DNA from 2 places in the Spiribacter pallidus genome. Region 2 is predicted to be linked to the other one. Evidence: predicted binding sites of a transcription regulator. Region 2 holds the regulator's gene; the other holds the start of a gene.
The links. The regulator sigma-54, encoded in region 2, starts transcription at its own class of promoters, with help from an activator protein. The targets are predictions, from matches to a motif close to TGGCANGNTNCNTGCTT.
Positions count from the first base shown of each region.

Region 1: the regulator sigma-54 is predicted to act here: its motif matches at 4,041-4,057, upstream of exaC (acetaldehyde dehydrogenase ExaC).

Region 1 covers NZ_JBAKFM010000002.1:311,674-316,938, reverse strand. The annotation lists gene smc (chromosome segregation protein SMC) at 1-1,953, opposite strand, end outside; gene V6X73_RS04875 (sigma-54-dependent Fis family transcriptional regulator) at 2,040-3,902, opposite strand; gene exaC (acetaldehyde dehydrogenase ExaC) at 4,107-5,265, shown strand, end outside.
Region 2 covers NZ_JBAKFM010000001.1:462,413-467,677, reverse strand. The annotation lists gene rapZ (RNase adapter RapZ) at 1-596, opposite strand, end outside; gene hpf (ribosome hibernation-promoting factor, HPF/YfiA family) at 625-951, opposite strand; gene V6X73_RS02290 (RNA polymerase factor sigma-54) at 948-2,429, opposite strand; gene lptB (LPS export ABC transporter ATP-binding protein) at 2,490-3,221, opposite strand; gene lptA (lipopolysaccharide transport periplasmic protein LptA) at 3,218-3,676, opposite strand; gene lptC (LPS export ABC transporter periplasmic protein LptC) at 3,720-4,301, opposite strand; gene V6X73_RS02270 (KpsF/GutQ family sugar-phosphate isomerase) at 4,298-5,265, opposite strand, start outside.

The DNA.
Region 1 (5,265 bases), on a different contig from region 2:
GTCCTCGACCGCCAGCATGCGCAGCCATTGGTGACCCAGCCAGCGGCCGTCGGGGGTGACCACCGACTCACCCGCCGGCAACCCGGCGAGCATCTCGCGGGCGGCGGCCACATCGGGGGCGGCGTGCACGTGGGCAAGCAGATCGCACAGCGCGGCCGGACCCTGAAGTAGATTCTGCAGCGGCTGCCCGGCGGTGTCGCTTGCCGGCTGCCGGGCTGCGGGCTCGTCGTCACCGCGGTAGAGCATCACCCGCCCCTGTTCGGGGGCTTCGGTCTGGTTGGCGAGGGCCAGCGGGTCGCCGGCGGCAACCGCCTGCAAGGCGTCGCCCAGGACCGCTTCGACGGCCGGCTCCCATCCCGGCTCGACACGCAACTGCTCGGCAAGCCGCTTTTGGGCATCCACGCCCGCGGCGTCGAGCCAGCGCTCGAGGGCCTCATCCGCACCCAGCGCCGCGTCCTGCAACGTCTGCAGCGAGGTCTGCCGGGCCTTTTCCTCGGATAGCCGGTTGCGCGTCGCCGTCAGCCGGCGCTGCGCCTCGTCGCGGGCCTCGCGCTGCTCCGCGAGCGCTGACTCGGTGGTCTCGAGCCGCGATCCCACGGCCTGGTGTTGCTCACGCAAGGCCGTCAAATCGCGGGTCATGGTCTCGTCGTCTCCGGCCTCATCCACCAACCCGTCAAGTGCTTCATCGATGCGCTGACGGCGGCGGTGCTGGTCGAACTGCCGCTCTTCGAGCTGTTCAATGCGGGCCCGTTCGATCTCGGCATTGCCCTCGGCCTGATTGCGGGCTTCGGTGTGCGCATCCAGCGCCTCGCGGGCCTCGTCGACCCGGGCCTGGGCGGTTTCAACGCCTGCCTCCGCCTCGGCCAGGCGCTGATCGATGGCCTCGAGCTCGGGGTTGAGGGTGGTCAGACGACTGCGCAGAAGTTGCTCTTTTTCGCGGTCGGCGGTCAGCGCCTGTTGGGCTTCGGCGAGGGCCTCGCGATTGCCTTCGAGCTCGCGTTGGCTGCTCTCGCGCAGCTCATCGCGATGGCTGATGCGCTGCTCGATGCGAGCGATATCCGAGCCGAGCTGGTAGTAGCGGCCCTGGATTTCGTTGAGCTGATCACTCTCCTCGGCGTGTCGGGCGCGCAGCGCCTCCATTTCGCGCTCGCAGCCCCGCTGTTCGGCCACCCGGGCCTCGAGCGCGGTTTCGCGCTCGGCCAGTGTCTGCTGCAGCGACTGCCGCTCGGCCTGCATGGCATTGATCTTGAGCAGCAAAAGCTCGGCCCGTCGCTGACGCTCTTGCTTTTTGAGATCCCGATACTGCTCGGCGGTCTCCGCCTGTTTGGCCAGCTTCTCGAGCTGTCGGCCCACCTCGTCGCGCACATCCTCGAGGCGCTCGAGGTTTTCGTGGGTATCCCGCATGCGTCGTTCGGTCTCGCGACGGCGCTCTTTGTACAGGCTGATCCCGGCGGCCTCTTCCAGATAGGCGCGCAGCTCCTCGGGTTTGGCCTCAATCAGCCGTGAGATGGTGCCCTGCTCGATAATCGAGTAACTGCGCGGCCCCAGCCCGGTGCCCAGAAACACATCGGTAATATCCCGCCGCCGGCAACGTGTGCCGTTTAGGTAGTAGGCGGATTGGCCATCGCGATTGACCTGACGACGCACCGAGATTTCGGCAAAACCGGCATACTGCCCGCCCAGGCTGCCATCGCTGTTGTCAAAGAAAAGCTCGATGCTCGCCTGACCCACCGGTTTGCGGTTGCCCGAGCCGCTGAAGATCACATCGGCCATCGAGCCACCACGCAGGTGTTTGGCCGAGCTCTCGCCCATCACCCAGCGCACGGCATCGATAATGTTGGATTTGCCGCAACCATTGGGCCCGACGATGACGGTGATCCCGCCGGGAAACGGCACCGGCGTCGCATCAACAAACGACTTGAACCCGGTCAGACGGATTTTGCTAAGACGCATTGGCGCTGCATTTCACGGCATCGGTAGAACCGCAAAAATACCGGGTTTAACGCCAACTTGGAACGGCTCACCGATGGCCCGCGCGTCTAGCCCCTCGAGCCCAGTCGGCGGTAGAGCGTGCTGCGACTGACGCCCAGTGCCCGAGCCGCGGCGCTGATGTTGCCACGGTGGCTTTCGAGCACCGACTGCATGTGCTGCGCCTCGGCGGCCTTCAGTGACTGCCCCTCGCCCGCCGCCAACGGTCCGGCCGGGCCGGTCCCCTTGGCAATGGCCGACGGCAGGTCCTCGAGCGCGATGGGGTGTCCGGGCTCACGCAGGGCCACGGCGGTGGAGATGACGTTTTCCATCTCACGCAAGTTGCCCGGCCAGTGATAGGCCAGCAGCCGCTCCCAGGCCGCGGGGGCAATGCTCGCGCTCGGGTCGCATCGCTCCAGCGACCGCGTGATCAACCCCTCCCGATCGCTGCGCTGGGCAAGGCGCGGCAACCCGATCCGCAACCCGCACAGACGGTAGTAGAGATCGGCCCGGAATTCTCCGGCCTCGACCCGTTGGCTCAGATCCTGATTGGTGGCGCTGATCACCGCAAAGTCCACGGCCACGGGCTGCTGCCCGCCCACCGGCAATACCGTTTTCTCCTGCAACACCCGCAGCAAACGGGTCTGCAGGGCCAAAGGCATATCGCCGATCTCGTCAAGAAACAGCGTCCCGCCGTGGGCGTCGCGCACCCGGCCGGTAGCGCCCTTGGGGTTCGCACCGGTAAAGGCGCCGGGGACATGCCCGAAGAGCTCGGACTCGGCGAGGGTCTCGGGGATCGCCGCGCAGTTGACCGTGACCAGCGGCCCGTCGGAGCGCGGGCCGTTGTCGTGGAGAAAGCGCGCCATGAGCTCTTTGCCGGTGCCCGTCTCGCCTTCGATCAACACCGGAATCCCGCGGTGGAACACCCGCCGGGCCCGGTCGGCCAGTTTTTCAATGCTCGGATCGCCGGCGTGCAGTTGCCCGGCGCTGTGTTGATCAACCGCCGGAGGCGATGACGACATCACCCGACGGGATGGCTGCGCCATAGCGGTTTTCACGCACACGGTAATGCCCGCCCGGGTGCGCAGCATGGACGGCTCGCTGCGATGGGCACAAAGATGGTCGAGCGTGCACTGGAAAAGCGCCTCGACGGTCGCACCGTGTGGCACATCGGCAAAGTAGTCCCTGGCGACGGCGTTCAAGGCACATAGCCGGCCGTGATCGTCGAAGACCACGATCCCCTCGCCCAGGGTCCCGAGCAGTTCCGGCCGCGCGTGGAAGTGGACATAAAGCGCCTCGCCGAAGTGCGCCTCGAGCATGCGGTTTTCGATCATGCGAGCGCCCATGCGGACCAAACCCAGCGAGTGCAGCTGTCGTGCCGGCTGATCGCCCGAGACATCGAGAACGCCCAGCACCTCGCCGGTCGGGGCGTGGATGGGCGAAGCCGCGCAGGTCAGAAAGGCATTGCACTCGAGATAATGCTCGGGGCCGTGGACCGAGGCACATCGCGCCTCGGCGACGGCCAGGCCAATGGCATTGGTCCCCCGGGCCTGCTCGCCCCAGCAGGCCCCAGGTGACAGCGCGACCCGCTGACTGCGCTGATGAAAACCGGCATCGCCCTGGCGCTCGAGGATCACGCCGTTGACATCGGTCAGTAACACGGCGCTACCGGTGCCGGCGATCTGCTGGTAGAGGTTTTCGAGCTCGGGCAGGGCAAAACTGATCAGCCGTTCGTTTTGCTGTCGCAGGGCATTGAGCGGGCCGGACTCGATCACCGCGTCGCTGACGGTCCGGTCGACGGCCAGTCCGAACTGCCGCGAGCGCTGCCACGAACCGGCCACCCCGTCGGCGGCGCCCGTGGGCTGCTCGCCGGCGAGCAAGCGGTTGCGCACGGCGACGAGATCCCGCCGGTCGATGAACGGCGTTGAATCCATGGCTCCTCCTCTGTCGCATATCGCAACAGTCCTGTCCGATATCGGGACAGTTCGTGGTCGGCTCTGTGGCCACCTTTTGCCCAGAGCATCCCCGGAAAAACCCGGTAACGCAAGGGTTTGCGAGCCATCCGTCGAACCTGGAACGGATTTTGCTGTTACTAAGCGAGCGCCACCGGCGCGATAACAACCCAATGGAGGAGAACCATGATTTACGCAGCACCTGGCAGCAGTGATGCCATCATCAGCTTTAAGTCCCGCTACGAGAACTACATCGGCGGGGACTGGAAAGCCCCGGCCGACGGCGAGTACTTCGAAAACCCCACGCCCGTCACCGGGCAGACTTTCTGCAGCATTCCCCGGTCGAAGGCCGCGGACATCGAAATGGCCCTAGACGCCGCCCACGCGGCCAAAGCGAGCTGGGGCAAGACCCCGGTCGCTGAGCGGGCGGTGGTGCTCAACCGCATTGCCGATCGCATCGAGGAGAATCTCGAAAAGCTGGCGGTGGCCGAGGCCTGGGAAAACGGCAAACCGGTCCGCGAAACGCTGGCCGCCGACCTGCCTTTGGCGGTGGACCACTTCCGCTACTTCGCCGGCGTCATCCGCGCCCAGGAAGGGACGGTCGGCGAGCTCGACGACGACACCGTGGCTTACCACTTCCACGAACCACTGGGCGTGGTCGGGCAGATCATCCCCTGGAACTTCCCCATCCTGATGGCGACCTGGAAGCTGGCTCCGGCGCTCGCCGCCGGCAACTGCGTGGTCCTCAAGCCCGCCGAGCAGACGCCGGCCAGCATCCTTGTGCTCATGGAGATGATTGCCGATCTGCTCCCGGCCGGCGTGGTCAATATCGTCAACGGCTTTGGCGCCGAGGCCGGCAAGGCCCTGGCCTCGAACCCGCGCATCGCCAAGGTGGCGTTTACTGGCGAGACCACCACCGGGCGACTGATCATGCAGTACGCCTCGGAGAATCTCATCCCGGTCACCCTCGAGCTGGGCGGCAAATCCCCCAATGTCTTTTTTGATGACTGCTTTGCCGCCGATGATGGTTTCCGCGAGAAATGCCTCGAGGGCTTTGCAATGTTTGCCCTCAACCAGGGCGAGGTCTGCACCTGCCCGTCCCGAGCCCTGGTTCAGAAATCGTTCTACGCCGATTTCATGGATGCCGCCCTGGACCGGGTCGGTCGCATCAAGACCGGCAACCCGCTGGATACCGACACCATGGTCGGCGCACAGGCCTCGCAGGATCAGCTCGAGAAGATCCTTGCTTACATGGATATCGGCAAAAAAGAAGGCGCCAAGGTGCTGGCCGGTGGCGAGCAGCTCAAACCCGAAGGGGACCTGGCCGGGGGCTACTACGTGCAGC
Region 2 (5,265 bases):
GGATTGGGCAGGCAGCGGCTGTCAAAGACGAAGTCGGCATCCGTCGGGGTACCGTGCTTGTAGCCGAACGACATGAGCTGCACCGACAACTGCGTGGGCGTGTGGGTGAGCCGATCACGGATCAGCGTCCTTAGCTCGTGCAGCGTGGTATGGGTGGTGTTGATGGTCATGTCGGCGCGCGCCTGCACCGGCATGAGCAGTTTGCGCTCGCCGATGATGGCTTCGGCCAGCGGGGTGTCGCCATTGCTCAGCGGATGACGCCGGCGGGTCTCGGAGAAGCGTTTCAGCAGCGTGGCGTCTTCGGCATCAAGGAAGACGATCTCCGCGGCCAGGCCCTGTTGCCCCAGGCCCTCGAGGATATCCGGGATCCGCTCGAGGGCCTCGAGCCGGTTGCGGGCATCGATGCCGACGGCGTACTGCATCTCGCCGCCGGTCGCCGCGATATGCCCGCCAAAGGCCTCGAGCAGGGCAACCGGCAGGTTGTCGATGCAATAGAATCCGCTGTCCTCGAGCGTTGCCAGGGCGACACTCTTGCCCGAGCCGGACAGTCCACTGACGATAATCAGCCGCCGGGGCGAGCCCTCGGGGGTCACCACGGGGTTCGCTCGAGGTCAGACATGTCGATCACGACTCCAGGTTGGGGCCCAACCGGCCGTCTTCGCGGTGGTGGTCGCTGCGCTTTTCCTTGTGCTTAACCACCTGGCGGTCGAGTTTGTCGATCAGCGCATCGATGGCGGCGTACATTTCGTCCTCGGTGGCTTCGGCAAACAGACGGGCACCACTGAGCGCCAGCGTGGCTTCGGCCTGGTGGCGGTTTTTCTCGACCCGGAGCATGACATGGGCATCCACGACATTGTCGAAATGCCGCTCGAGGCGCTGGAATTTTTCCTCCACATAGCCCCGCAGCGCATCGGTGATATCCAGATGTTGTCCGGTGATATCGATTTTCATGATTTCTCCTTTTGGGGTCGCGCCGGTCGCCGGCGATCGGTGGATGAAGCGATGCCCATGACCTCGCGGTATTTCGCAACGGTACGCCGGGCAACGTGGATACCCTCGTCCTGCAGGGTCTGTGTCAAACGTGCGTCGCTCAGCGGCCGCGTCGGGTCTTCCGCCGCGACCAGGCGGCGTATCCGCGCACGAATCGCCGTCGCCGAGCACTCGCCGCCATCGGCGGTCGGGACATGACTGGAGAAGAAGTGCTTGAACTCGAGCGTGCCCATGGGGGTGTGCATGTACTTGTGGGTGGTGATGCGGGAGATGGTCGATTCGTGCATCTCCACCGCCTCGGCCACGTCGCGCAGCACCAGCGGCTGCATGGCCTCTTCGCCCTGCTCGAGGAAGGCTTGCTGACGCTCGACGATGGTCTGCGCCACCCGCTGTAGTGTGTCGGCCCGCGAACGCAGGCTTTTGATCAGCCATCGCGCTTCTTGCAGGTGCTGTCGAAGCAGGCTGTTATCGGCGCTGCTGTCGCCCCGTCGGACCAGGCTTGCGTAGTAGCTGTTCACCCGCAGTGCCGGTGAGGCCTCGGGGTTGATCTCGACCTCCCAGCGGCCGTTGACCCGTCGGACGAAGCAGTCCGGCACGATGTACTCGGTGCGGGGCTGCGAGAACGCCGAGCCCGGGTGGGGGTCGAGTTGCTGGATCAGCGTGATGGCCTGCTCGAGAGCGGCCTCGTCCAGCCCCAGGCGTTTCTCTAGCGTGCAATACTGCCCCTCGGCTAGCCAGCCGAGCCCTTGTTGGATCACCCGCCGGGCGGCTTCCCGGCCCGGGGTGTCGGCCGGCAGTGCGTCCACCTGAATGGTCAGTGCCTCGGTGGCATCCTGTGCCCCGATGCCCACCGGATCCAGGTGCTGGATGAAGGCGAGCACCGCGCGGACCTCGTCGACATCCGCCTGCAGCTCGCTGGCCAGGGTCTGTTGAAGCGACTCGAGTGGTTCGCTCAGATGGCCGCGCTCGTCGATGGCATCCACCAGAGTGTCGGCGATCTGCCGATCCCGGGCGCTGAGCTTGGAAATGGCGAGCTGCCAGTCAAGGTGGGCCTGCAGAGTGCGCTCGTCGCCAGCGCGATTCTCCAGAGGATCGGGGCCGCCGGTCGGTTCGGTGGCGTTGACCGCGGCCGAGGTGACGGGCTCGTCCCAGCGTTCGTCCACGGGCAGCGATTCGCCCAGTCGCGCGGCATCGGTGGCGTTGCTCCCCAGTGGCATCTCGGAGGGGTCGGTGACCGCGGGCTCGGACGTCGTCGCCTCGGACGGAGCGGGATCGCCATCGCTCTCGTCCTCGAGCTCGAGCATCATGTTGGATTCGAGCGCCTCGCGGATTTCGAGGTTGAGCTCCGCTGCCGGCAGCTGCAGAAGCCGGATCGCCTGCTGGAGCTGGGGCGTCATGGCCAGCTGCTGACTTGTGCGAAGCTGAAGGGCGTGTTTCATCGTCTTCCCGAATCCGATTGCCTGATCAGACTAACGTCAGCGCGCCGTTGATCGCCACCACTACAGCGTGAAGTCTTCGCCCAGATAGACTGCCCGGACCTGTTCGTCGGCAAGAATCGTAGTGGCATCGCCTTCGACGATGACCTGTCCTTCATTGAGGATGGTGGCCCGGTCCACCAGCGCCAGGGTCTCGCGGACGTTGTGATCGGTGATCAGCACGCCGATCCCACGTTCGGAGAGGTGACGGACGATCGCCTTGATATCCCCCACCGAGATCGGGTCCACACCGGCGAAGGGTTCATCCAGCAGGATAAAGCGTGGTTCCGCGGCCAGCGCCCGGGCGATCTCGACGCGCCGTCGCTCACCGCCGGAGAGGCTAACCCCGGACTGGTCGGCCAGGTGGCCGACGCCGAACTCGGCCATCAGCGAATCGGCCTGTTCGTGCTGTCGGGCCCGGCTGAGATCGGCACGGGTCTCCAGCACGGCCAGCAGGTTGTCGCGCACGGATAACCGCCGGAACACCGAGGCCTCCTGGGGCAGATAGCCGACACCGGCACGGGCGCGCTCGTGCATCGCCGCCCGGGTGATGTCCCGTCCGTCGAGGTGGATTCGGCCCCGGTCCGGCCGCACCAGGCCGACCATCATGTAAAAGCTGGTGGTCTTGCCGGCGCCGTTGGGGCCGAGCAGGCCAACGATCTCACCGTTGCGCAGCCCAATGGAGACATCGTCGACCACGCTGCGTCCCCGATAGCGCTTGCACAGGCCATGGGCCTGGAGTTGGCCGGTGCTCATTGCGACGCCCCCGCCTCAGGGAATACGCGGACCTTGACCCGTCCCTGGTCTTCGCCGTCGGCGACGGTGCGCTGGCTGTCCGGGTAATGGGTGATGACCTCGCCGGTCACCGAGTTCTCGCCCTCCCAGACGCGGCCGCCGCCGAGCAGCACAAGCCGCTCCGGTGCGGCGGCATAGTACTCCATCCGGGGGGCTTCGGCCCGGCGCGGTGGCCCCTCTGGCTGCAACGCGCGGTAGCGCGCCGGCGAGCCCTCGATCTCGACGCGCTGCAGCCGTCGCGCCTCGTCGGTGAAGGTGCGCATCACCGAGCCGGTCAAGCGGGTCTGCCCGCGGATGAGTACGACGTTGCCCCGATAGACCCCGGTGCCCTGCTGGTCATTGATTTCGGCGCGATCGGCGCTGAGATCGATGGGCACGGGTTGCTGGGCAGGGCTCGCGGCTGCAATGAGCAGCATCGCGAGTCCCGGAATCAGCCAACCCGCCCGCCATCGGGACAGCCTAGCGTGCGGGTTGGTAGTGACCTGCCACATCATCGAGCAACTCCAGTCTTTCCTCATCCAGCCACAGCCGGGCCCCGATCGCATCGACATCATACCCGGGGCCGTGCAGCGACACCGCCGCCGGCGTGCGGGCCTGGGACCGGCCAGGGCGCACCTTGAGGTATGCCGTCTCCAGCCGGGTCACCCCGGCTGGTTGCATCCGCTGCATGATGACATCGCCAATGACTTCCACCCGGTCGGTATCGAGCATGCTGCGGGCGAGCCGTGACCGCCCACGCCAGGGTGGGCCATCGGCGGTTGCCAGTACCCAGCGCGGGGTATCCAGCGCCCAGCGCGCGGGGCGCTCGAAGTATCGCGCTGTGGGTGCCTCGACCTGCCAGGTGACCGCTCCGTTCTCGTCGCTGGCCTGCAGCCGGACTTCGCGGGCATAGGCCTCGAGCTGGTCGCTGTCCGGTGCCCGGGCGGGGGCCGGCGACGGGCGATCCTGCCATTGCCAGAGGGCGATCGCAGCAATGGCAAAAACCGCCAGAAGACCCGCCCAGTGGCCAGGCTCGGGGCGCAACCATGGCGAATGTCTCACACCACCCCCGCCCGCAGGAGGTCGTGCATGTTCAACGCCCCGACAAGGCGGGCGTGCTCATCCACCACCAACAAAGCATTGATCCGGTCGCGCTCCATGGTGGCGAGGGCCTCGGCGGCCAGCAGGCCGCGGCGGATGCACCGCGGTGCCGCGGTCATGACCGCTTCGGCCGTGGTCGTATGGACATCCACTGCTTTATCCAGCGCCCGACGCAGGTCGCCATCGGTGAAAATACCGATGACCTCACCCTCCGGGCCGGTCACCGCCGTCATCCCCAGCCCTTTGCGACTCATCTCGACGAGGGTTTCGGAGAGCGGCGTATCGGCGGTGACGCGTGGGATGGCATCACCCTGGTGCATCAGATCATCGATGCGCAGCAACAGCCGTCGGCCCAGCCGGCCGCCGGGGTGGGAGTGGGCGAAATCCTCGGCGGTAAAGCCGCGGGCATCGAGAAGGGCGATGGCCAGCGCATCACCCATGGCCAGGCTGGCGGTGGTGCTGGCGGTCGGTGCAAGGCCGAGGGGGCAGGCCTCACGATCGACCCCGGTCTCCAGATGCGCATCGGCGGCCCGGGCGAGCGTCGATGACGGATTGCCGGTCAGGGCAATCAAGCCCAGCGAGCGGCGCTTGATCACCGGAAGCAATTGATTGATCTCGGCGGTCTCACCCGAGTTGGACAAAGCAACGACGACATCGTCGGCGGTCATCATGCCCAGATCGCCGTGGCTCGCCTCGCCGGGGTGGACGAAAAACGCCGGCGTGCCGGTGCTGGCGAGCGTCGCGGCAATCTTGCCACCGATATGCCCGGACTTGCCCATGCCCAGCACCACCACCCGGCCGCTGCAGGCGAGGATCAGGCGACAAGCGGTGGCAAAGGCCGCATTGATGCGTGATTTGAGTGCCGCGACCGCGCTCGCTTCGGTGTCGATCACCGCCTGGCCCAGTCGGCAGAAGTCCTTGTCAG